2 regions of the Paenibacillus aurantius genome follow, and region 1 is predicted to be linked to the other one. Evidence: riboswitches for the same ligand, from Rfam matches in the RefSeq annotation. Region 1 holds a riboswitch; the other holds the start of a gene.
The links. Region 1 has a riboswitch for preQ1 ahead of queF (preQ(1) synthase). Riboswitches for the same ligand answer to the same signal wherever they lie in the genome.
Positions count from the first base shown of each region.

Region 2: it holds a riboswitch for preQ1, as region 1 does, so the genes downstream of both, queC (7-cyano-7-deazaguanine synthase QueC) here and queF (preQ(1) synthase) in region 1, are expected to answer to the same signal.

Region 1 covers NZ_CP130318.1:5,536,031-5,546,450, reverse strand. Annotated here, with positions in the region: gene MJA45_RS25015 (PAS domain S-box protein) at 1-1,976, shown strand, start outside; gene MJA45_RS25010 (VUT family protein) at 2,139-2,681, opposite strand; gene queF (preQ(1) synthase) at 2,695-3,195, opposite strand; PreQ1 riboswitch class I at 3,320-3,363, opposite strand; gene MJA45_RS25000 (helix-turn-helix domain-containing protein) at 3,626-4,009, opposite strand; gene MJA45_RS24995 (hypothetical protein) at 4,069-4,305, opposite strand; gene MJA45_RS24990 (hypothetical protein) at 4,468-4,596, shown strand; gene MJA45_RS24985 (tyrosine-protein phosphatase) at 5,001-5,798, shown strand; gene MJA45_RS24980 (hypothetical protein) at 5,795-7,816, shown strand; gene MJA45_RS24975 (YveK family protein) at 7,951-8,703, shown strand; gene MJA45_RS24970 (CpsD/CapB family tyrosine-protein kinase) at 8,684-9,379, shown strand; gene galU (UTP--glucose-1-phosphate uridylyltransferase GalU) at 9,499-10,395, shown strand; partial or broken gene MJA45_RS24960 (sugar transferase) at 10,409-10,420, shown strand, end outside.
Region 2 covers NZ_CP130318.1:920,138-930,557, reverse strand. Annotated here, with positions in the region: gene queE (7-carboxy-7-deazaguanine synthase QueE) at 1-822, opposite strand, end outside; gene MJA45_RS04525 (6-carboxytetrahydropterin synthase) at 812-1,255, opposite strand; gene queC (7-cyano-7-deazaguanine synthase QueC) at 1,252-1,917, opposite strand; PreQ1 riboswitch class I at 1,924-1,967, opposite strand; gene MJA45_RS04515 (methyl-accepting chemotaxis protein) at 2,062-4,074, opposite strand; gene MJA45_RS04510 (aldo/keto reductase) at 4,327-5,229, opposite strand; gene htpG (molecular chaperone HtpG) at 5,418-7,298, opposite strand; gene MJA45_RS04500 (alpha-mannosidase) at 7,542-10,420, opposite strand, start outside.

The DNA of each region.
Region 1 (10,420 bases):
GCCTTCAGGAAAGCGAGCAGCGGTACAAGTCGCTTTTTGACCATAATCCGGCGGCGGTTTATTCCATGAACCTGGACGGGGATTACCTGACGGCCAATGCCAATCTCGTGAAGATTACAGGCTATACGCTGGAGGAGCTGATCGGCATGTACTGGGGGCCGATCGTCCATCCGAAGGACCTGCCGAAGACCCTGCATCACTTCGGTCTCGCCAAGCAAGGAGAGCCGCAAAGCTACGACCTGACCATCCTTCACAAAGACGGGCACCCGGTGGAAATCAACTCGACGAACATTCCGATTATCGTGGACGGGGAAGTGGTCGGGGTGTTCGGGATCACGACGGACATTACCGAGCGTAAGCAGTACATCGAACAGATCGAGAAGCTAAGCTCGGACTATACACTTATTCTGAACTCGGTCTCGGAAGGGATCTTCGGGCTCGACGAGGAGGGCCATGCCATCTTTATCAATCCGGCGGGGGCGGCCATGCTCGGCTTCGAGGCGACGGAGCTGATCGGACGGCCTTATCTCGGGATGCTGAGAGAAGCGCTTAACGACATGAGCCGGCTGACGACGGAAGAAACGGCGCTCTTCCGCACCATCCGGGACGGACGCTCGCACTACAACAAGGAAGCGGTGTTCTGGCGCAAGGACGGCTCAAGCTTTCTGGCCGATTACCGCGTTACCCCGCTTGTCGAGAACGGCCGGCCGAGAGGGGCGGTGGTCGTGTTCCGGGACATCACGGGAGAGAAGGAAATCCTCCGGGCAAAGGAGGCGGCGGAGAAGGCCGATCAGGCCAAATCCGAATTTCTGGCCGTGGTCAGCCATGAGATCCGGACCCCCATGAACGGCATTATTGGCATGGCGGACCTGCTGGCGGGAACCCCCTTGTCTGAGGAGCAGAAGCTCTACACGGAGACCATCATCAAAAGCAGCAAGGCGCTTCTGCGCATCATGAACGAAATTCTCGACTTCAGCCGGATCGAATCCGGCAAGATGGAGCTGAGCCATGACAGCATCGAGGTGCATTCTCTCCTGCGCGGTGTTCTGGAGCTGTTTGCCCCGAAGGCAGCCGAGAAGGGGCTGGCGCTGGAATGGCGGGTGGACGAAACGGTGCCGGTCCAGCTGGGGGGAGACGAAGGGCGGCTCCGGCAAATTCTCGTGAACCTGGTCGGGAACGCGGTGAAGTTTACGGAGGAGGGCCGCATTGAAGTGCAGGCCCGGTCCCGGTTCGTCCCGGAACGGGATCAGGTGCTTCTCGAAATCGCGGTTGAGGACACCGGAATCGGCATCCCCGCGGACAAGCATGATCTGCTCTTCCAGTCCTTCTCCCAGCTGAGTCCCGTCATTAACCGCAAATATGGCGGAACCGGACTGGGGCTTGCCATCTGCAAGAAGCTCGTGGAACTCATGGGCGGTTCCATCGGCGTGGAAAGCCGGGAGCACGAGGGCTCCACCTTCTCCTTTGTCGTTCCCCTCACTCCTCCCGGCAAGGAGTTCGCCGCCGCGGCCCTTCATCCGGCTATCGAAACGGATGTCGCCGCCGCGGGACGCCGGGAGGACAGGCCGGCTCTTGCTCCTGAAGAGGCGGTGGACTACAGCGCTTTGCGGATTCTCGTGGCCGACGACAATGGGGTGAACCGGCAGCTCCTTCACTCGCTGCTCCGGAAGCACGGCTGTGCAGCCGACAGCGCCGGGAGCGGGGTGGAGGCGCTGGAAGCGTCGAAGGCAGAGGCCTATGACCTGATCTTCATGGACCTGGAGATGCCGGACATGGACGGCTTGGAAGCCACCCAGGCGATCCGGCAGCATTATCCGCCCGGCGAGGGACCTGTCATTGTGGCCGTTACGGCGTACGCGCGGAGGGACGACCGGGAAAGGTGTTTCGAGGCCGGGATGATGGACTACATCAGCAAGCCCGTGTTTGCTCCCGAGGTGGAGCGGGTGCTGAGGCAGTGGGCTCCGCGCCCTGCCTAACGGGACGGCTGGCAGCATTAAGGCACTAGAATCGGCCCGCACCAAAAAACGCCCTTTCCTCTCGTCCGCCGGACGAAAGGAAAGGGCGTTTTGGTGCGGGCCGGCCGGTTCGCCGGCGGCGGGCGGTCCCCGCCTCGCACCCTCGAGCCATTCCGCGGCGAGCTAAGCCTCTGCGGAACGGCGGGCCTTCGCGCCGAGGGCAATCACGGCCGCGGCGGCCGCCTGCAGGCCCACCTTGACGAGCACCTGCCCGGCCATGGCGTAGCCGACGGCCTCCCACGGCAGGAAGCCGGCGCCAAGCGGGGACAGGCCGATGAGCACAAACAGCACACTGTCGACGGTTCCCCCGGCGAGGCCGCTGTAGAGAACCCGGCGGGCGAGGGGAAGCTTCAGCCGCGTATAGATTTCCGTATCCGTCGTTTCGGAGACGAGGAAGGTGACGGCGGACGCGAAGACGATCCACAGCGTATCGCCGAGCAGCCAGGACGTCACCGCCGACAGCACCATCGCGCAGGCGATGACAGCGTACGTTCGGGCACGGCCATAGGCGTTCTGCACGAGATCGCGCAGGATGAAGATCGCGCCGATCAGGAACGACCCGGCCGGCACGAGCACCGGCCCGAACGCGAGCGGCGCCGTGGAAGCCGTCACGACGTTGGCGCCGGCAATCGAAACGAGGTAGAGCAGGAGAAGAAATGGTCTCATCGGTTTCTCCCTCCTACCGGTTATCCACTTTTTCGGGATAGAGATCGTGATTCATTAGCCGGTGCTCGGCCATGGCTTCGTATTTCGTCCCCGGCTGGCCCCAGTTGCAGTAAGGGTCGATGGAGATGCCGCCGCGCGGGGTGAACTTGCCCCAGACCTCAATGTAGCGGGGCTGCATAAGGGCGATCAGGTCGTTCATGATGATGTTCATGCAGTCCTCATGGAAATCGCCGTGGTTGCGGAAGCTGAACAGGTAGAGCTTAAGAGCCTTGCTCTCAACCATCTTCTTATCCGGAATATACGAGATGTAGATCGTGGCAAAATCCGGCTGTCCCGTCATCGGGCACAGGCTGGTGAATTCGGGGCAGTTGAACTTGACGAAGTAGTCCCGGTTGGGGTGCTTGTTGTCGAACGCCTCCAGAACCCCGGGATCGTAGCCGAAGCTGTATTTCGTTCCTTGGCTGCCGAGCAGGGTGATGTCTTTCATTTCTTCCGGCTTTCTTCCTTCCGACATAAAAAAATCTCCTTCCTGGATGCGGCCCTAAGGCCGAATGGGTAGAAGAAGAGATTCCGGGAACAGGCTATGATCAAACGTAAGAATGCGCAAAAAAGGCATACCGGTCCTAGGACGGCAGCATCCATTCTTAGTTTTTTATAGAGGGAGTTCGCGAACCTCTCCTAGGACTGGCAGCCCTAGAGTTTCTTCTTTGGTTATCCTCTAGTACTATACCACATATGTCTTCCGTCTGCATCCGCCGCCTTATCTTTCAAAAGGCACCCCCCCAAACAGCGGATCGTTTCCGATGTCTTTGGAAGAGGTGCCTTTTAGGAAGGTGTCCGTTTCTCCGGCTGGCGATGCTCCCCGACGAGCGTTCCGGCCCGCTGCCGTTTAAGGGGGTTCGCAGCCGTTCCTATTATAATAGAAGAGACAGGGTGGAGACGGTTCACTTTACTTCCTTCGGATTCATTTCCCGCTCCGCCCTCACGAAGGCGATAAAACGCCGTGCTTCTTCCGGGGTTAATCTTCTTCCGTCCACGGTCAATTGAAATTTCTCCAGCAGGGTTTCGTCGGAAAGCTCCAGGTTATCCACGAACTCCCTGACGTCGGGATCGAGCGTGCGATGGGGCTCGTTCGTCCGATTCATGAGATAATCCGCACTGACGGAGAAGAAATCGGCGAGCTTCAGAAGCGTATCCCAATCGGGCTCCCGGCGGTTATTCTCATAGTGGGATAAGGAAGCCCGGGTGACCCCGACTTTCTCGGCGAGCTCTCCTTGGGTTAGGCCCCTGGCCGATCTAAGCTGTGCTATACGGTTTCCGTCCTTCAAGAAAATCCCTCCAACGATACTCAGTGTAACCTATTATACAGGCAGATGGGTCTAGATGACTACTCGGAATTCAAAGCCGGGCCGGAAGCAGCCGGAAACTTGCCGTTAAAGCCGTTATTGGTCTTAAAGGAGCATAGAAAACGGGGAGAACCAGTCATTAAGTGCGACTTGTCGAACCCTGTCTCTCCATGAAAATCAGCCGAAAAATCCGGGATAAAGTCCCTTTTTTTTGCAGGGGATTCCGCTATAATGGTAAGTACCGTGATACATATCGTTACATTATTCCCAACAATCATGACCGCTCCTCCTGCTCCGTAAGGAGGACGGACAAGCTCACACTATATTATACGTGGTGTTGCGGCAATTTGCTTACTATTTCGACAGATGGAAGTAAATTTTTTTCGGTATCGGTCAACCGGCAGGAAAACAACTTATTTTTTCGTTAAGGAGGGCTTTTCGTGGAGAAACAAGGAATCGAATTGGATATTCTGAAAGTGATGCAGCAGCTTGGGCTGTGTCCCGAGAAGTTTGAGAAAACGAAAGAGTCCCGCTGGGTGTCCGAACTCGAACGCAAGAAGGCCATGTAATCCTCTGCAGCCGCGAGAGCAAGGAAGCGGGCTTGTCGGGTAAGGTTACATCCGAAAGTCCCAGAAGAAGAGGACCTTCCTCCAGCAGCCTCCTCCAGCGCTATCTTCCACCCCTTCTATATAAAACCGCCTCCAGGCGGACAAGGCCTCCCATTTTTCCTCCTTTTTTTAAAAATGCTGAAAACGCTTAACTTAACCGCGAATTCCCCGTGATATCGTCGAAAACCCTCTGAAAATCCTAACGATTTACAAAGAATTAACTCGAAATGTTAGGCAATTTTTAGAAAAGTTATTGACAAGATACATTTTGTATCTTAAATTGGTCATACGGTGGATGATACATTATGTATCACAGTGTGTCACTGCGTATCATCACTCCATCAAACGAGCAAAGGGGGGACGTTATGATAGACATCCATTGCCACATTCTTCCCGGCATGGATGACGGCCCTGAAGAGATGGACCAGTCGGTCCGCATGGCCGAGCTTGCCGTCCGGGAAGGGATCACCGCTATCGTCGCTACCCCGCACCATGCCAATGGCGTTTACCGGAATTCTGCATCCGCTATTATACAAGCCGTCCATACCCTTAATGCTGTTCTGGCCGATCTCGACGTAAACCTGGAGATTATCCCCGGCCAAGAGGTCAGGCTGACTGACCGGCTGCTGGAGGATTTGGAGGAAGGCCGCCTGATTCTGCAAGGAAACCGCTACCTGCTTCTGGAGCTGCCGGCGAGTCGCTTGCCCTCCCGTCTGGAGGAAACCCTTCATGAGCTTCGGGTGCTGGGCATTACCCCCATTATCGCCCATCCCGAAAGAAACGCCGTCCTGGCCGCCGATCCCGGGCTCCTCGAAGCCCTGATCGACAAAGGAGCCCTCAGCCAGCTGACTTCCCATTCCCTGACCGGTCTGTTCGGCTCCCGAATCCAGAAAGCCGCCTTGCGGTTCTGTGACCGGGACCTGGTTCATTTCGTGGCAAGCGACGCCCATGATACGGAGGTTCGAAATAACCGGCTGGCTCCGGCCTATGCCCTCCTGCAGAAAAGACTGGGAGATGCTGCAGTCGAACGTCTCCGGCGCAACACCGAGCTTATGCTCACAGGCGAGGCCATAGACCCCTGGCCCATCCGGCAGAAGCCGAAAGGACTTCTCCGCCGGTTGACCATACCATTCCAAAGAACAAGAGGTGAGCATGCCAAATGAAGAAAACGACGATTGCTACGACGCTGTCCCTAAGCCTGCTGCTGACCCCCGCAGCCCTGCTGCCCCTGCAGTCGGATGCCTACGCGGCCGTGTCGCTGCCCCCGCAAGCCGGCCAGGTGCAGTTGAAGCTTAACCGGATCCATGATTTCCTGCTCCAGGAGGATCTGCCTCTCATCCGGGAAGTGCGGAACAATGTAAAGGCCTTGACCGATCCCATGCTGATCAAGGAGATTTGGGAGCCGATCGCCGCTAAGAAAGGGAACCAAGAAGGCTTCGAGTTCGTGACCGAGGAGAACCTGATGGATCTCGTGACCGATCTTGGGATTTACTATAATCCAACCCTCGCCGATCTTGAGCGGGTACGGGTGAAGCATTATCCGCTGCTCAGCCAGCTGGCCAAGCTCTCGGGCATCAGCGCCGGGGCGAACGGCTTTGACTTCCAGGACATCGTGGAGTTTTACGGCGCTCTTGAAAGCAACCTCCAGGAGCGGCTAGCGAAGAAATCCCTTCCCCAGCTCGCCGAGCTGGCCCAGCGCCCCGAAGCCGCCGAATTCATCAACGATACGTTCCGGGAAGTGATGGCAAGCGACGGCCTGACCTTCAGCCGGATCCTGAAGGGCTTGAATATCACGGCGGACGACATTATTGAAGTGAAGAACAAGATAGGGATCGTGGTGGATCCCGGCAGCCAGGCCCGAATGGCGTTTGCCTTCGGCTATGCCCGGTCCAAAATCGTCTACACCGAGGACCGCAAGAAGAACGGGAAGGAAGTTACCCCTCACCTGAAGCTGTTCGGCAAGGAGATCCCCAATTCCCTGATCACCTGGGAAGAGGTAGTCGACGATCCCAACGTGGAGATCGACAAGAAGGGCACGATCAAGCTGAAGCAGGGAACGGGAGCGACGGTTACGGTTAGAGCGGTGCTCACGATTCTCGGCAAGCCGCTGCTCGACAACAAGCTCGTGGCTCTAGGGGACGCTTCTGGTGAGGAGGCCCCGCTTCCGCCTCAAGCGAAGGAGCTCGTGGCCAAGCTGAACGCCATCCATGATTCGCTGCTGCCGGAAGACATCGAGGCGGTCCAGCAGGCCCGCGACAACCTGAGAGAGATCAGCGACCCGATGCTGATCAAGGAAATCTGGGAGAAGATTGCCGCCAAGAAGGGAGACCAGGATGGGTTCGAATTCGTTACCCAGGAGAACCTGATCGAGCTCGTGTCCGACCTTGGCATCTACTATGATCCCCAGCTCTCGGATCTCGAGGCGCTTCGCCGCAAGCATTATCCGCTTCTAAGCCAGCTCGCGAAGCTGGGCGGAGTGGAGGACGGCATGAACGGGGTGGACTTCAACGACATTACCGAGTTCATCGCGGCCTTTGAGGCGCGCTTCAAGGACAAGCTGTCCCGCCTGACCCTGCCGGAGCTCGCCGAGCTCGCTACGCGCCAGAAGGCGTCCGCTCTTATCAACGAGACGCTGACGGAGCTGCTGAACGACGACAAGCTGACCCTTTCCCGCATTGTGTCGGGGCTTGGTATAACGGCGGACGATATCATCGAGGTTAAGAACAAAATCGGCCTTGTGACGGATCCGGGCAGCAAAGCCCGACTGGCCCTCGCTTTGGCGTATGCCCGTTCCGAAGTGGTTTACAGCGAGACGGAAAGCGAAGGCGGCACCGTACTCACGCCGCACCTGTCTCTCTTCGGCAAGGAAATTCCGAACGCCCTGCTGACCTGGGAGCTTGTGAAGAGCCATCCGAACGTAGAGATCGGACAGGACGGTACCCTGCGGCTGACCAGGGGCAAGAACGCCAAGGTGACCCTCCGCGCGGTCATTTCCATGCTGGACAAGCCGCTTCTGGATGCGCAGGACGTAGAGATCCGCGCGGATAAAGGAAACGGAAATGGTAACGGTAACGGTAACGGTAACGGAAACGGCAATGGCAACGGAAATGGTAATGGTAATGGCAATGGTAATGGAAATGGAAATGGTAACGGAAATGGCAAGGGCAACGGTAACCGCTAATTTTCTTGCCGCTACATAAGGCACCAGGCATAACGGAGGGGAACCGGCAGGACCCGGACGACAATCAAGCTTTTGCTCGCCCGGGTCCCGCTTCCTTCCTAACCTTAAGCTGGACACAGCAGTGGAGGAAAAGCATGGGACTGAAACAATACATGAACATCATCCGAAAGAGGCTTTGGCTGATTGCCCTCTGCGTTCTGGCCTGTACGGCCGCAACGGCACTCATCAGCTTCTACTACGTAAAGCCGGTCTACGAAGCCTCGACCAAGCTGATTGTGAACAAGTCCAATGACAGTGTCGCCGTTCAGCCCCAAATTACTTATGACAATGTGAATGCGACCATCAAGCTGATTGATACCTATAAAGAAATCATCAAAACCCCGGCGATCATGAACAAAGTCGTCGAGCAGTACCCCGATCTAGGCCTTAGCGCCGCCCAGCTCATCGAGCAGGTGAAGGTCAGCTCCGTCAACAACACCCAGGTCATGACCCTGGAGGTGGAGGACCCGTCCTACGAGAAGGCGGCCGCCATTGCCAATGCGGTATCCACGGTCTTCCAGGCGGAGATTCCCAACATCATGAAAGTGGACAACGTGGCCATTCTGAATGTGGCCGACACGGCGGAGGCTCCGGCTCCGATCAAGCCGAACAAGGCGCTGAACATTGCCGTCAGCCTGATTCTGTCGCTTATTCTTTCCTTTGGCCTCGTCATTCTGCTCGAGTACCTGGACGACACGATCAAGACCGAAGAGGATGCGCTCCGCCACCTCGGCCTGCCGGCGCTCGCCGTGATCTCGAAGATCAAGGAGTCCGACCTGAAGGAGAAGAGCCCAGCATCCTCCAAGCGAAAGGTAGGGGAAACGACTTATGCGACTGCCAACCATTAACCGCCCGATCATCATGGACGTCAATCCCCATTCCCCGATTGCGGAAGCCTACCGGACGCTGCGGACGAATATCGAGTTCTCCGCGGTGGACGAGGAAATCCGTGTCATCATGATCAACTCGGCTCAGCCGGGGGAGGGCAAGTCCACTACAGCGGCCAACCTGGCCGCCGCCTACGCCCTGTCGGGCAAGAAGGTGCTGCTGATCGACGCCGATTTGCGGAAGCCGACGGTCCATCACATCTTCGGCTTGTCCAACCGGTTCGGGGTGACCAACCTGCTGACCACCCCGGCGGACTTTAAGGAGGCGGTACGGGAGACGCATGTCGACAACCTGCATGTGCTGACCTCCGGACCCACGCCTCCGAATCCTTCCGAGCTGCTTGGCTCGAAAAAGATGGAGAACCTGGTTCACGCGCTTAAGGAAGCGTTCGATGTTCTCATCATCGATACACCCCCGACCCTTGCGGTCACGGATGCCCAGATCGTAGCAGCCCTGTGCGACGGGGTGCTTCTGGTTCTCGAATCCGGCCGGATCAAGCGGGAAATCGCCCGCAAGGCGAAAGCGAACCTAGAGCACGTCAATGCCCGGATCCTCGGCATCGTACTGAACAACGTCAAGCGCCGGGATGGAGATGCGCCTTATTACTACTACGGGAGCTCGGCAAAAGGAAGCTGATCAGGCGCCGGCGCCTGATCAGAAAATGATGGTCCGCTTCCGGTTGGTGATAGGCAATAGCTATTAAAAGATAGATGTTGATAGTTCATTTTGATCAACCATTAGGGGAGGAACCGATCATGAAGAAAGTAAGAAAAGCCATCATTCCCGCCGCCGGCTTGGGAACCCGATTTCTGCCCGCCACCAAAGCCATGCCGAAGGAAATGCTGCCCATCATTGACAAACCGACCATTCAGTACATTGTCGAAGAAGCGGTCGAAGCCGGAATCGAGGACATTATCATCGTCACGGGAAAAGGCAAGCGCGCCATCGAGGATCACTTCGATCACGCCTTCGAGCTCGAGTCCAACCTCGAATCGAAGGGCAAGCTGAAGCTTCTCGAGGAAGTGCAGCGTTCCTCGAAGGTGGACATCTACTACACCCGGCAGAAGGAACCGAAGGGCCTCGGCCACGCCGTCTGGTGCGCCCGCCGCTTTATCGGGGACGAGCCGTTTGCAGTCCTGCTTGGCGATGATATCGTACGGGCCGAAACCCCCTGCCTGAAGCAGCTGATCCAGCAGTACGAAGCGACCGGCCAGCCCGTCATCGGTGTGCAGCCGGTATCCGACCAGGAGACGGAGCGTTACGGCATCATCGATCCCTCTTACCGGACCGGGCGGCTCTACGGAGTGAAGGGCTTCGTCGAGAAGCCGGCGCCGGGACAGGCACCCTCGAACCTGGCCATCATGGGCCGCTACCTGCTGACTCCGGAAATTTTCGACATTCTCGAGAAGCAGGAGAGAGGCTCGGGCGGGGAAATCCAGCTGACGGACGCGATTCAGAAGCTGAACGGAATCCGCGAGGTGAATGCCTATCATTTTGAAGGAACGCGTTACGATGTGGGCGAGAAGCTCGGCTTTATCAACACGATTCTGGATTTTGCCCTGCAGAACAAAGAGCTCCGGGATTCGGTGCTGCATTCCCTCGAATCGATTGTAGACCGCGAATTGGCCATACGCGCCAACAAAATTGGATAGGAGATGAAGAACGATGAGCTTGTAT
Region 2 (10,420 bases), 1.7 Mb from region 1:
GTTCCGCATAGACCGGTCCTCCATTACACATCCGACCAGCCATTCGTATCGCCCGAGCAGCCCGTGAAGCAGGCGGCCCTGATCCTCTTCCGCCACATCCGGGTTGCCCGGCTGCAGGAAAAAGGGGACGCCCGGATAGCGAAGATGCACCGTGCGGGCATAGGCCAGGTCGGCGTCGTCCATCACGACTACCTTGAGGGAGACGGACGTTCCGCGGGCGTTTCTGCCATCTGGCAGCCGCCCCCGGCTCCCGGCGGCCACCGTATTCTCCCCGGCCGTCCCTCCCTGCCGAGCGGCCGGCTTTCGGAAAGAATGCTCCTCCCCCGCCGGGCCGTCCTTTCTGTGCCTTTCTTCAGATAAGGGGACCTCTCTCAGCTTGCCGACAATGGCATCCAGAACTCTCCAGTCCGTCTCCATGCCGGAGCTGGGAGGCTTGGGCGACAGCGTCAGATCATCGATGGCCGCGAACCAGTCCTGCCAGCGGCTGCCCTGGGTTTCGAGTGCGACCGACCAGCCTCTGGCATGCAGGGAGTCGATCAGCTTCCCCAGGCCCCCGAGGAGGGCCGGGTTTCCGCCCGACAGGGTAACATGGTCGAACGTCCCGGCTCCCAGCCGGTCAAGCTCTTCCAAGATTTTCTCAGGAGCCATCCAGCGGATGTCCTCCTTGCCCGAGCCGTCCCACGTGAAGGCGGAGTCGCACCAGGAACACGAGTAGTCGCAGCCGGCCGTGCGAATGAACATCGTTTTGCGTCCGATCACCATGCCCTCTCCCTGAATGGTCGGTCCGAAAATTTCCAGGACGGGGAAGCGGTCACCCTTCATGCCGGACACCTGCCTTCGGCCGGTAAAGAACGTAGCTTGTCGGGGTCTCCCGGAGAAAGACCTGGAGGCAGACCGGCCGGTTTTCCCTCGTATCCAAGTAGTCTTGAATCAGCTCGTAAATCGTTCTCGCCACGATCTCCGTGGTCGGGAAGCGGGACGGATCGGCATCGTCGAAGAGCGGATCGTCATTCAGGCGGGTATGATCGAACCGGTCGTGAATGAGCTTTTTGACCACGGAGAAATTGACCAGGAAGCCTAGGGAATCGAGCTCGTCTCCGGCGATCGTCACGTTGGCAAAGTACGTATGGCCGTGCACCCGGGCGCAAGCGCCCGCCTCCTCATGAGGAACCGAGTGGGCGGCGGCAAAATGGAAGTCCTTGTTCAATTCATAAGCATAAGGATGGGCAACGGAAGGGTAGATTTGCTGTATCATTGTGCTTCTTCTCCGTCCCGGCCCGCCAAGTATTGCTCGAGTCCCCTTCGGCGAAGCCTGCAGGCAGGGCATTCCCCGCAGCCGTCCGCCATCACCCCGTTGTAGCAGGTTAAGGTTTTGGTCCGGACGTAGTCCAGGACCCCCATTCGATCCGACAGCGCCCACGTTTCGGCCTTGTTCAGCCACATGAGGGGAGTCTCGATGACGAAGGAATAATCCATCGCCAGGTTCAGGGTCACGTTCAGCGACTTGATGAAGATATCCCGGCAGTCCGGGTAGCCGCTGAAATCCGTCTCGCACACGCCGGTGACGAGATGGCGCCCTCCCCGCTGCTTGACGAGGACGGCGGCAAATGAAAGAAAGAGCAGGTTGCGCCCGTCCACGAAGGTGGTCGGCAGCTGGCCCTCCTCTTCCTTGATGTCCATGTTGTCCCGCGTCAGGGCGCTCGGGGCGAGCTGGTTCAGAAGCGACAGGTCCAGCACGTGCTGCCGGACGCCGAGCTCCCGGGCGATATCCGCCGCGCATTCGAGCTCCCGCTTGTGGCGCTGTCCGTATTGAAACGTGACCGCCTCCACCTCGGCGTAGCGCTCGCGCGCCCAGAACAGGCACGTCGTGCTGTCCTGTCCTCCGCTGAAGACAACAAGGGCTTTATCTTTAATCATGAATTCATCTCCTTAGTTTTTTATAGAGGGAGTTCGCGAACCTCTCCCGGCGGGAAGCGTCAGTGTCTTCCCCCGCCGGATTTCTTACGATTTCGTTCGTAACTATACCACAGGCGGTAACGCCTTGCACATGGATTTTCCTGCCTACAGCTTATACCCGGTCAGCACCTGGTTGATGTCCCGGGCTGTGGTTTCGAGCGTTTCGGCGGAAGCGGCAATCTCATCCATGGACGCCGTCTGCTCCTCGACGGAAGCGGCGATCGCCTCCGCACTTCCGGCCGTCAGGCGGGAAACCTCCTGAACATGCCCGACTCCGTCCAAAACCTGTCCCCACCGGTCGGCCAATTGCCGGTTGCCCTCGGCGGCGGCGGAAATTTGCTCGAGCAGGTGGCCGGTTGCCGCCCGAATCCGGTTGAAGACAGCCTCCACTTCCCCGAAAGCGTCCATGCCCTCGCGGATATCCCCGTCTTGAAGCTCCCGGCTGCGGACGATTTCCTGAATTCTTTCCCGGATTTCCGACACCATCTGCGTCACATCGCCAGCGGCGGTAACGGAATGCTCCGCCAGCTTGCGGACCTCTCCCGCCACCACGGCAAAGCCCCGGCCCGCTTCCCCGGCCCTCGCCGCTTCAATGGCGGCATTGAGGGCAAGCAGCTGGGTCTGGTCCGCTATCTCGGAAAGAAGCGTCACAATCTCTCCGATTTTCTCCGATTGGAGAGCTAGCTGTTCGATCACCTCGTGGCTCTTCCGGGTGTTCGTCTGGATCACTTTCATTCGGTCCGTGGCCGTATTCAGCATCGCGAGCCCGGTCTCCACCTGCCGGCCGGCTTCCCGGGAGGTCCGGTCGGTCACCTCAGTCAGGCCGTTCGCCCTCTCGACCGTCCGGGCCAATTCGCTGAACATCTCGCCGATCCAGGCCAGCCGGCGGTCGGAATCCTGGGCCCGCTGGGCCACCGCCTGCGTTTCTTCGGCAATATGGTGATTCACCACGCCGGTTTGGGCGGTGGAGCGGGACATCGTTTCGGCGACGACGCCGAATTCGCGCAGCGCCTCCACCATCCGACCCATCGTGTTCTGCAGCGTCGCCAGCATCGCATTGGCCGCCGACGCCAAGGTGCCGATCTCGTCACGGGAGCCTTCCGGCAGCCGCAGGGTCAGGTCTCCGCTTCCTTCGCCGATAGCTGTTAGGGTGCCTTCGAGCTTCTTAAGCCGGCGGAAAGGGCGGGAAACGATGAGCAGGACCACCAGCCAGGCCAGAAACAACCCGATCAGAGCGGCTCCGGCTGTGACCTGGCGGATATCGGAAAGCATTTGATTGGATAGGGCCACAACAAAGCCTTGTCCATTCGACAGCGGGGACACAAAAAAAGTGACGCCCTCCCCGTTCCACGAGCCGAAGCGGGAAACGGTCATTCCCGAGGCCAGGGCGGAAGCCAGGCTTACTTTTGTATTATCATCCAGTTCCTTCCAAGAATCCTCGCTGGCGTAGAGGACGGTTCCATCCGCTCCCACCACCCCCGAGAGCCGCACATCCGCTCCCAGCCGGTTCTTCATCTGGTCGATCAGCGGCTTGACGCCGATCGCGTTCTCGAGCTTAGTCAGCTTCTCTCCCTCTCGGCCGACTTGGACGATACGCGGCGAAGCGGATGACCAGCTTCCGACCCCTGCGTACTTGTACACCTTCCCGTCCAGGCTGCGCTTCTCCGCCCCCTGGGCGACGGAAGAGCGCTTGCCCGTAATAAGGTCCATGAATTCATAAGCCTGTCCTTTCGGATCGGCGGCAAAGCTAAAGTCGACCTGCGGTCCCGCATTGGTCAGCACGACCTTGCCCTTGTCATCGGAGATCCACAGCTCGTCGATTCCGGCTTTCCGGCTCAGGGCCGTCAGGTCCTCGTACCCGATCTTCTTCTCGGTCAGGTACGAAACCAGGGTGGCCTGGCCGAGCATTTCCTTTTCCATGACCTCTTCGGCGGTCTTTCGGGCGAGCATGGCATTCTCCACGCTCATCCGTACCACCTCGGCCGTACTTGCGCCCTTCCGCAGCAGACTCTCCTCCGTCATCCGGTAGAGGATCAGCGCCATTCCCGCGATCACCACGGTAACGACCAGCATGACCGGCAGGATGATTTTGTACTTTAGCGACAGCTTGCTTAGCATAACACCCTCCTATTTCCTTATTTTCCCTTTGTGATATTCTCCAGATTTCGACACATTCCTTCTTGGACCTTTAGTTTTCGGGACTTTTTTCCTATGTAGATTCTGTGAACGGGCTCCCATTAAAAAAAGCTTTCCGGCCGAGGAGTGCTCTACCGGAAAGCCGTATTATGTCGTTTTGCCTTCGCAAAAGACCCCATGGCGTCCTGTCAATCGCGTGTTGTCCACTCTAAAGTCGATTGCGGCTTAGCCTTATTACTTCAGACCGGCCCAAGCCGGCTCCCGTACCTCCTGCCAGCGTCGGAGAATGGCTTCCATCTCCCTCTCCTCCAGCTTTCCTTTGGCGGCCTGTTGAACATTTTGCCGGAAATGCTCCCTGTTCTTCGTGCCGACGATCGCCGTATGCACTTGGGGGATGGACAGGGTGAACCGGAGGGCGGTCTCCAGAATGTCGTCGGCCGGCTTCTCCAGGAAAGGATAAGAGAGCTTCTCCAGCCGCTCCTTGTAGTCTCCCGGCGTGTTGAATTCCGACTCGTCCCGCTTCCAGACGACGTTCGCCACCGGGCGCTTCGCGATGACGCCGAGTCCGGCCTTCTCCGCCTCCTTCAAGGTCAGATGAACCGCCTCCTGGTCGGCGATGTTGACCGAGGTCTCGATGGCGTCGTATTCCCCCGTCCCAATGGCATACAGCATATCCGTGCTGTCCCCGCTGTAGCCGATATAGCGGACGAGCCCCTCCTCCTTCAGCTTCTTCACCTCAGCGATCAAGTCCCCCTGGCGCAAAATCGCCTCCGAGCAGCTGTGAATCAGCACAAGGTCGAGGTAATCCGTCTGCAGACGCTTCAGGCTGCGCTCCACACTCGGGCGGACGGCCCGGGCATCCCAGTCGGGATAATCCAGCCCGACCGACTCTCCTTCCCCGCATTTGCTGAACAGGTAGTAATCCTTCCGGCGGTTTCCGATGGCGCGCCCGATGTATTCCTCGCTCCGGTCGTAGTAGGAGGCCGTGTCGATGACCGTTACCCCCAGCTCCAGCACTTCCTCCAGCAGGCGGCGGACCTCCTCGAAGGCGACGCCTTCCTCCATCCCGATGGGCGCCGCACCGAAGCCCAGAACCGACACGTTCATATCCGTCTTTCCGAATTTCCGTTTTTCCATGCTTCAAGCACCTCCGTTGGTAGTAAGTTCCTCCCTTTTTACCCATTTGTAAGGAAGAAGAACCTTTCCAAACACGAGATGACCCTCTTAACAGGGAGGCCGGGCTCCTGCTGTAGGAAGCCAAAACAAAACCCGCCCTGGCTGGCCAGAGGCGGGTTTCGTTTGGTTTTGACCGGAGCTGCGTAAGCCTACACCATGATTTTGCAGATGTCGTTCGTGAACTCGACCGGATCGCCGACCGGCAGGCCTTCGATTAGGAGGGCCTGGTTGTACAGCAGGTTCGTATACAGCGCCAGCTTCTCCTTGTCGCTGTCGTGGGCGGCCTTCAGTGAGCGGAACACGTCGTGGTTGACGTTGATCTCGAGCACCTTGTCGGCCTGGATGCCCTGGTTGTTCGGCATCGCCTTCAGGATCTTCTCCATCTCGATCGTCAGCTCGCCTTCGGTGGACAGGCAGACGGGATGGGTTTTGAGCCGCTTGGAGGCTTTGACCTTCTTGACCTTGCCGTCCAGAAGCTTCTGCATGTCCTCGAACAGATCCTTCGCGGCGCTTTCTTCCTCCTCCGGCTTGTCCTTGTCGCCTTCGGACTCGATCCCGAGATCTCCGCTCGAAACCGACTTGAACTCCTTGTCCTGGTATTTCTGGATCACCTTCACGGCGAACTCGTCAATGTCGTCCGTCAGGTACAGAATCTCGTAGCCCTTGTCCGACACGAGCTCGATCTGCGGAAGCTTGTCGATGCGCTCAATGGACTCGCCGGCGGCGTAGTAAATATACTTCTGGTCCTCCGGCATCCGGGATACGTATTCGTCAAGCGTAACCAGCTTCTTCTCCTTGGAGGAATAGAACAGGAGCAGGTTCTGCAGAAGCTCCTTGTTGGCGCCGTAGTCGCTGTAGACCCCAAACTTCAGCTGGCGGCCGAACGCCTGGTAGAAGGTTTCGTACTTCTCGCGCTCGTCCTTCAAGAGGCTCTGCAACTGGCTCTTGATCTTGTTCTTGATGTTCTTCGCAATGAGGCTCAGCTGCCGGTCATGCTGCAGCATCTCCCGGGAAATGTTGAGCGACAGGTCCTCGGAGTCCACCATCCCCTTCACGAAGGAGAAATAATCCGGCAGCAGGTCCGGACATTTGTCCATGATAAGGACGCCGTTCGAGTACAGCTCCAGGCCCTTCTCGTATTCTTTCGTGTAGTAGTCAAACGGCGTGTTCTCCGGAATGAACAGAATCGCGTTGTAGACGACCGCCCCGTCCGCGCTGATATGGACATGCTTAAGCGGCTTGTCGTAGCCGTAGCGCTTCTCCGCATAGAAGTTCTCGTAGTCCTCGGCGGTCAGCTCATTCTTGTTCTTGCGCCAGATCGGAACCATGCTGTTGACGGTTTCCTCTTCCGTGTATTCCTCGAACTCGTTCTCGGCGCCTTCCTTCGCCCGCTGCTTCTTGATGTCCATCTTGATGGGGTAGCGGATAAAGTCCGAATATTTCTTCACGATGGCGCGGAGCCGGTATTCCTCCAGGAACTCGTCGTACCGGTCGTCCTCCGTGTTCTCCTTGATCTTCAGGATGATCTCGGTGCCCGTCGTCTCCTTCTCGGCCGGTACGATCGTGTACCCGTCGGCTCCTTCGGACTCCCACTTGTAGGCTTGTCCGCTTCCGTGGGCGCGGGAGATCACCGTGACGACATCCGCCACCATGAAGGCGGCATAGAAGCCGACCCCGAACTGGCCGATGATGTTGTGCCCTTCCTTCGCCTCGTTCTCGCTCTTGAACGCGAGCGACCCGCTCTTCGCAATCGTTCCCAGGTTCGCCTCGAGCTCCTCCTGGGTCATGCCGATCCCCGTATCCGTCAAGGTTAGGGTGCGGCTCGCCTTGTCGGCCGTTAATTTGATATAGTAGTCCTCTTTGTTGAACACAAGCGTTTCGTCGGTCAAGGCTTTGTAGTAAAGCTTGTCGATGGCGTCGCTTGCGTTGGAGATCAATTCCCTCAAGAAAATTTCCTTCTGCGTATAAATCGAATGGATCATCATGTCCAGCAGGCGCTTGGACTCCGCCTGGAACTCTTTCTTTGCCATGAATGGGTCTCCTTTCGGTTTGCCTAACTTAGCGGCCGGGCCGCCTGCTTTAGCACTCATCCCTCATGAGTGCTAAGTCTTCTTTCTATATATCATATCCCTCTTTTGACTGTCAATAGATGGAGAGGGACCAGCAAGGCTTCCATCCGGACAAACCAAAGAAGCCGTCGCCTAAGCCAGCCAGGCTGACTTAAGGGACGGCTTCTCGTACCTTCCGGGAATGTTGTTCCTTATCGGGCTTCCCTATTGCTTATCGGCTCCGCTCTGCAGGAACAACTTGACCGATTTGATTTCATAAGGCGCCAGCTCAAACGAAACGGGAATCCCCATGTTCTTCTCTCCCGCTTCCCGTTCCATGAGGTCGGTCTCCTGCCACCCGGCAAGGGAAGCATCACTCGTCAGGGTAACGCGGCCGCGGGCGCCGGCGAATTCATGCAGGCGGATGAGGATCGCGTCCTCGTCCTCTGCCTTTTTGACCGCATCGATCCGGACATGCTCGGAGGACGGCGTACAGAGGGAGAAGCGGGCCGGACCCGCCGGCTGACCGGATACCGCTTGAACCGGATTGTTCAGATACCAGGCCGCCTGGACGGTCCCTCCCTGCAGCCAGTCACCCTCATGCGGAAGCAGCGCGTACGTAAACTCGTGCTCCCCTTGATCGGCCTGGGGATCGGGGACCATCGCCGACTTGATGAGCGACAGCCGCAGCACGTTATCCTTGATGTCGTAGCCGTACTTGCAGTCGTTCAGGAGACTGACCCCGTAATGCCGCTCCGATAGATCGGCCCATTGGTGCCCGACCGATTCGAAGCGGGCATAATCCCAGCTGGTGTTCCAATGCGTAGGCCGCTTCACATTCCCGAACTGAATGTCGTAGGTCGCTTCCGACGCATGGATGCGGACGGGGAACGCCACCTTCAGCAGCTGGCGCTGTTCGTGCCAATCTACCTTGGTCTCGAAATCGATCCGGCGGTGGCGGGCGTAGACGATCATCCTCTGGCGGATCACGGACCGGCCGTAGGCCCACCCGAACCGGAGGACCATGCGAACCGGCCCCGCCTCCTCCACCTCGAGCTCCGTCAGCTGATGGATCTCTCTCTTCTTCTCCTGATAGAAAATATCGATGTCCCATGCCTCGTGGCGCCCTTTCGGCTTGTCCTCGAACACCTGCAGCACGTTGCCGCATGCGCCGAAGGCCAGCACCTCCCGGTCCGCCAGACGGTCATACAGCCGGGTCAGCTGCCCCGACTCGTTCCATTCCATCTCGTAGAACGGCGTCCGAAGGCTTTGTCCGTCCCATTCAAAAGGAAGCTCCCGCCGCGCGGCATCGGCCTCCGCTCCGGCGGCCGCCGGGGTGAAGCGCAGGGCGACGTAGCCCATGGCGGGCAATCCCTCCACGTCCACGGTCCAGCCCTCCCCGCCCCGCTGGGCCGCCAGGGCTTTACCGGAATCGTCCGTCCAGCTTCCTTCGCCGAATCCTTCGGCAGCGGGTATCGAAACGGCCTCGTTCCGGCTCCAAGAGGCGCCGTTAAACAGCGTGACCGACCGCCCTTCGCCCCCGGAAGCGGGCTCCAGCAACTCCTCCGCAGCCTGGTTCCAGACCTGTCCGGCTATACGGAACGCTTCGGCATACTCCTCCCGGCTGTCCTGATACACCTCCGCAATGGAGGAGCCGGGGATGATGTCGTGGAACTGGTTCCGGAGAATGATCTTCCAGCCCTCGTACAAGTCCCGGTCCGGATAGAGGCTCCACTTCGACTGCCGGAGGCAGCCCAGCACCGCGAGCCATTCCGTTTCGCGATACAGAAGCTCAAGCTTCCGGTTCGCCCGCTTGTTGTACGCCTGGCTCGTGTACGTGCCGCGGTGAAGCTCCAGGTACAACTCCCCTCTCCACGTGTGGACATAGCGGTCGGTCGAGTCGATCTGCTCCTTCAACCGGTCAAAATAATCGTCCGCTCTCCCCGTGACGGCTTGAGGCAATCCCGGCATGTTCTGCAGCCTGCGGCGCATCTCCAGCATTTCCCGGTTTACGCCCCCGCCTCCGTCCCCGTAGCCGTAAGACAAGAGAAGCTCCCGGTTGATCTCCTTGTCCCGGTAGGCGTCCCATATCCCTTCTATGGAGGCAGGGGTTACGCTGCCGTTGTAAGTATAGTAGAACGCCCCTTCGCTCGAGCCCGGATCGGGGGTGGTGATGAAGTGGGTCAGCACCTCGGTGCCGTCGATCCCCCGCCAGCGGAACGTGTCATGCGGCATCCGGTTGTACTGGTTCCAGCTGATCTTGGTGGTCATGAACATGTCGATTCCCGACTTCTTCAGAATTTGCGGCAAAGCCCAGCTGTAGCCGAACACGTCGGGCAGCCACAGGTACTTGCATTCGATTCCGAATTCGCTCCGGAAGAATCGGGTTCCGTACAGAAGCTGCCGGACCAGGGATTCGCCTGAAGCCAGGTTGCAGTCGGCTTCCAGCCACATCGCTCCTCCCGCCTCCCAGCGTCCGTCGGCGACCCGCTCCTGGATCTGCTTATACAGGGCCGGGTAATCGGACTTGATGTAGTCGTACAGCTGGGGCTGGGTTTGCAGGAAGACATAATCCGGATAGAGCTCCATCAGCCGCAGCACGGTCGAGAACGAACGGGCCGCCTTCTCCCGGGTGTGCTTCAGCCGCCACAGCCACGCTACGTCGATATGCGTATGGCCGACGCAGGTGACCTTGACCGGATGGCCGGCCGGCATGGCGTCCAGCTGCTCCCGCAGCGTATTCCGTGCCCGCTCCACCGATTCGTAGAACGGGGCCGAGCCGGGCTCCGACCAGTCCACCTGCAGGAAGGCCCGGTCCAGGGCGGCCAGAAGCTCATGCCGCTCCGGCCGGCTCTCCTGCAGCTGACCGGCCGTTTCGAGCACGGCGCGGCTCGTGTAGTACAGGTCGTCGGCCGCCTCATCGAGCCAGCACAGCTCCGCCTGCTCGAGCTGATTCTCGATCGGCTCGGCCTTCCCGTAGCCGTTAAGGCCGGACCAGAGGCGGAACTGGAACCGGGTCCTCGCTCCGGCACAATCGGGAGGCAGGAAGACCTCCTCATGATTGGAGTCTACTCCTTGATAAGGTTCGCCGTTCAGGAAGAGGA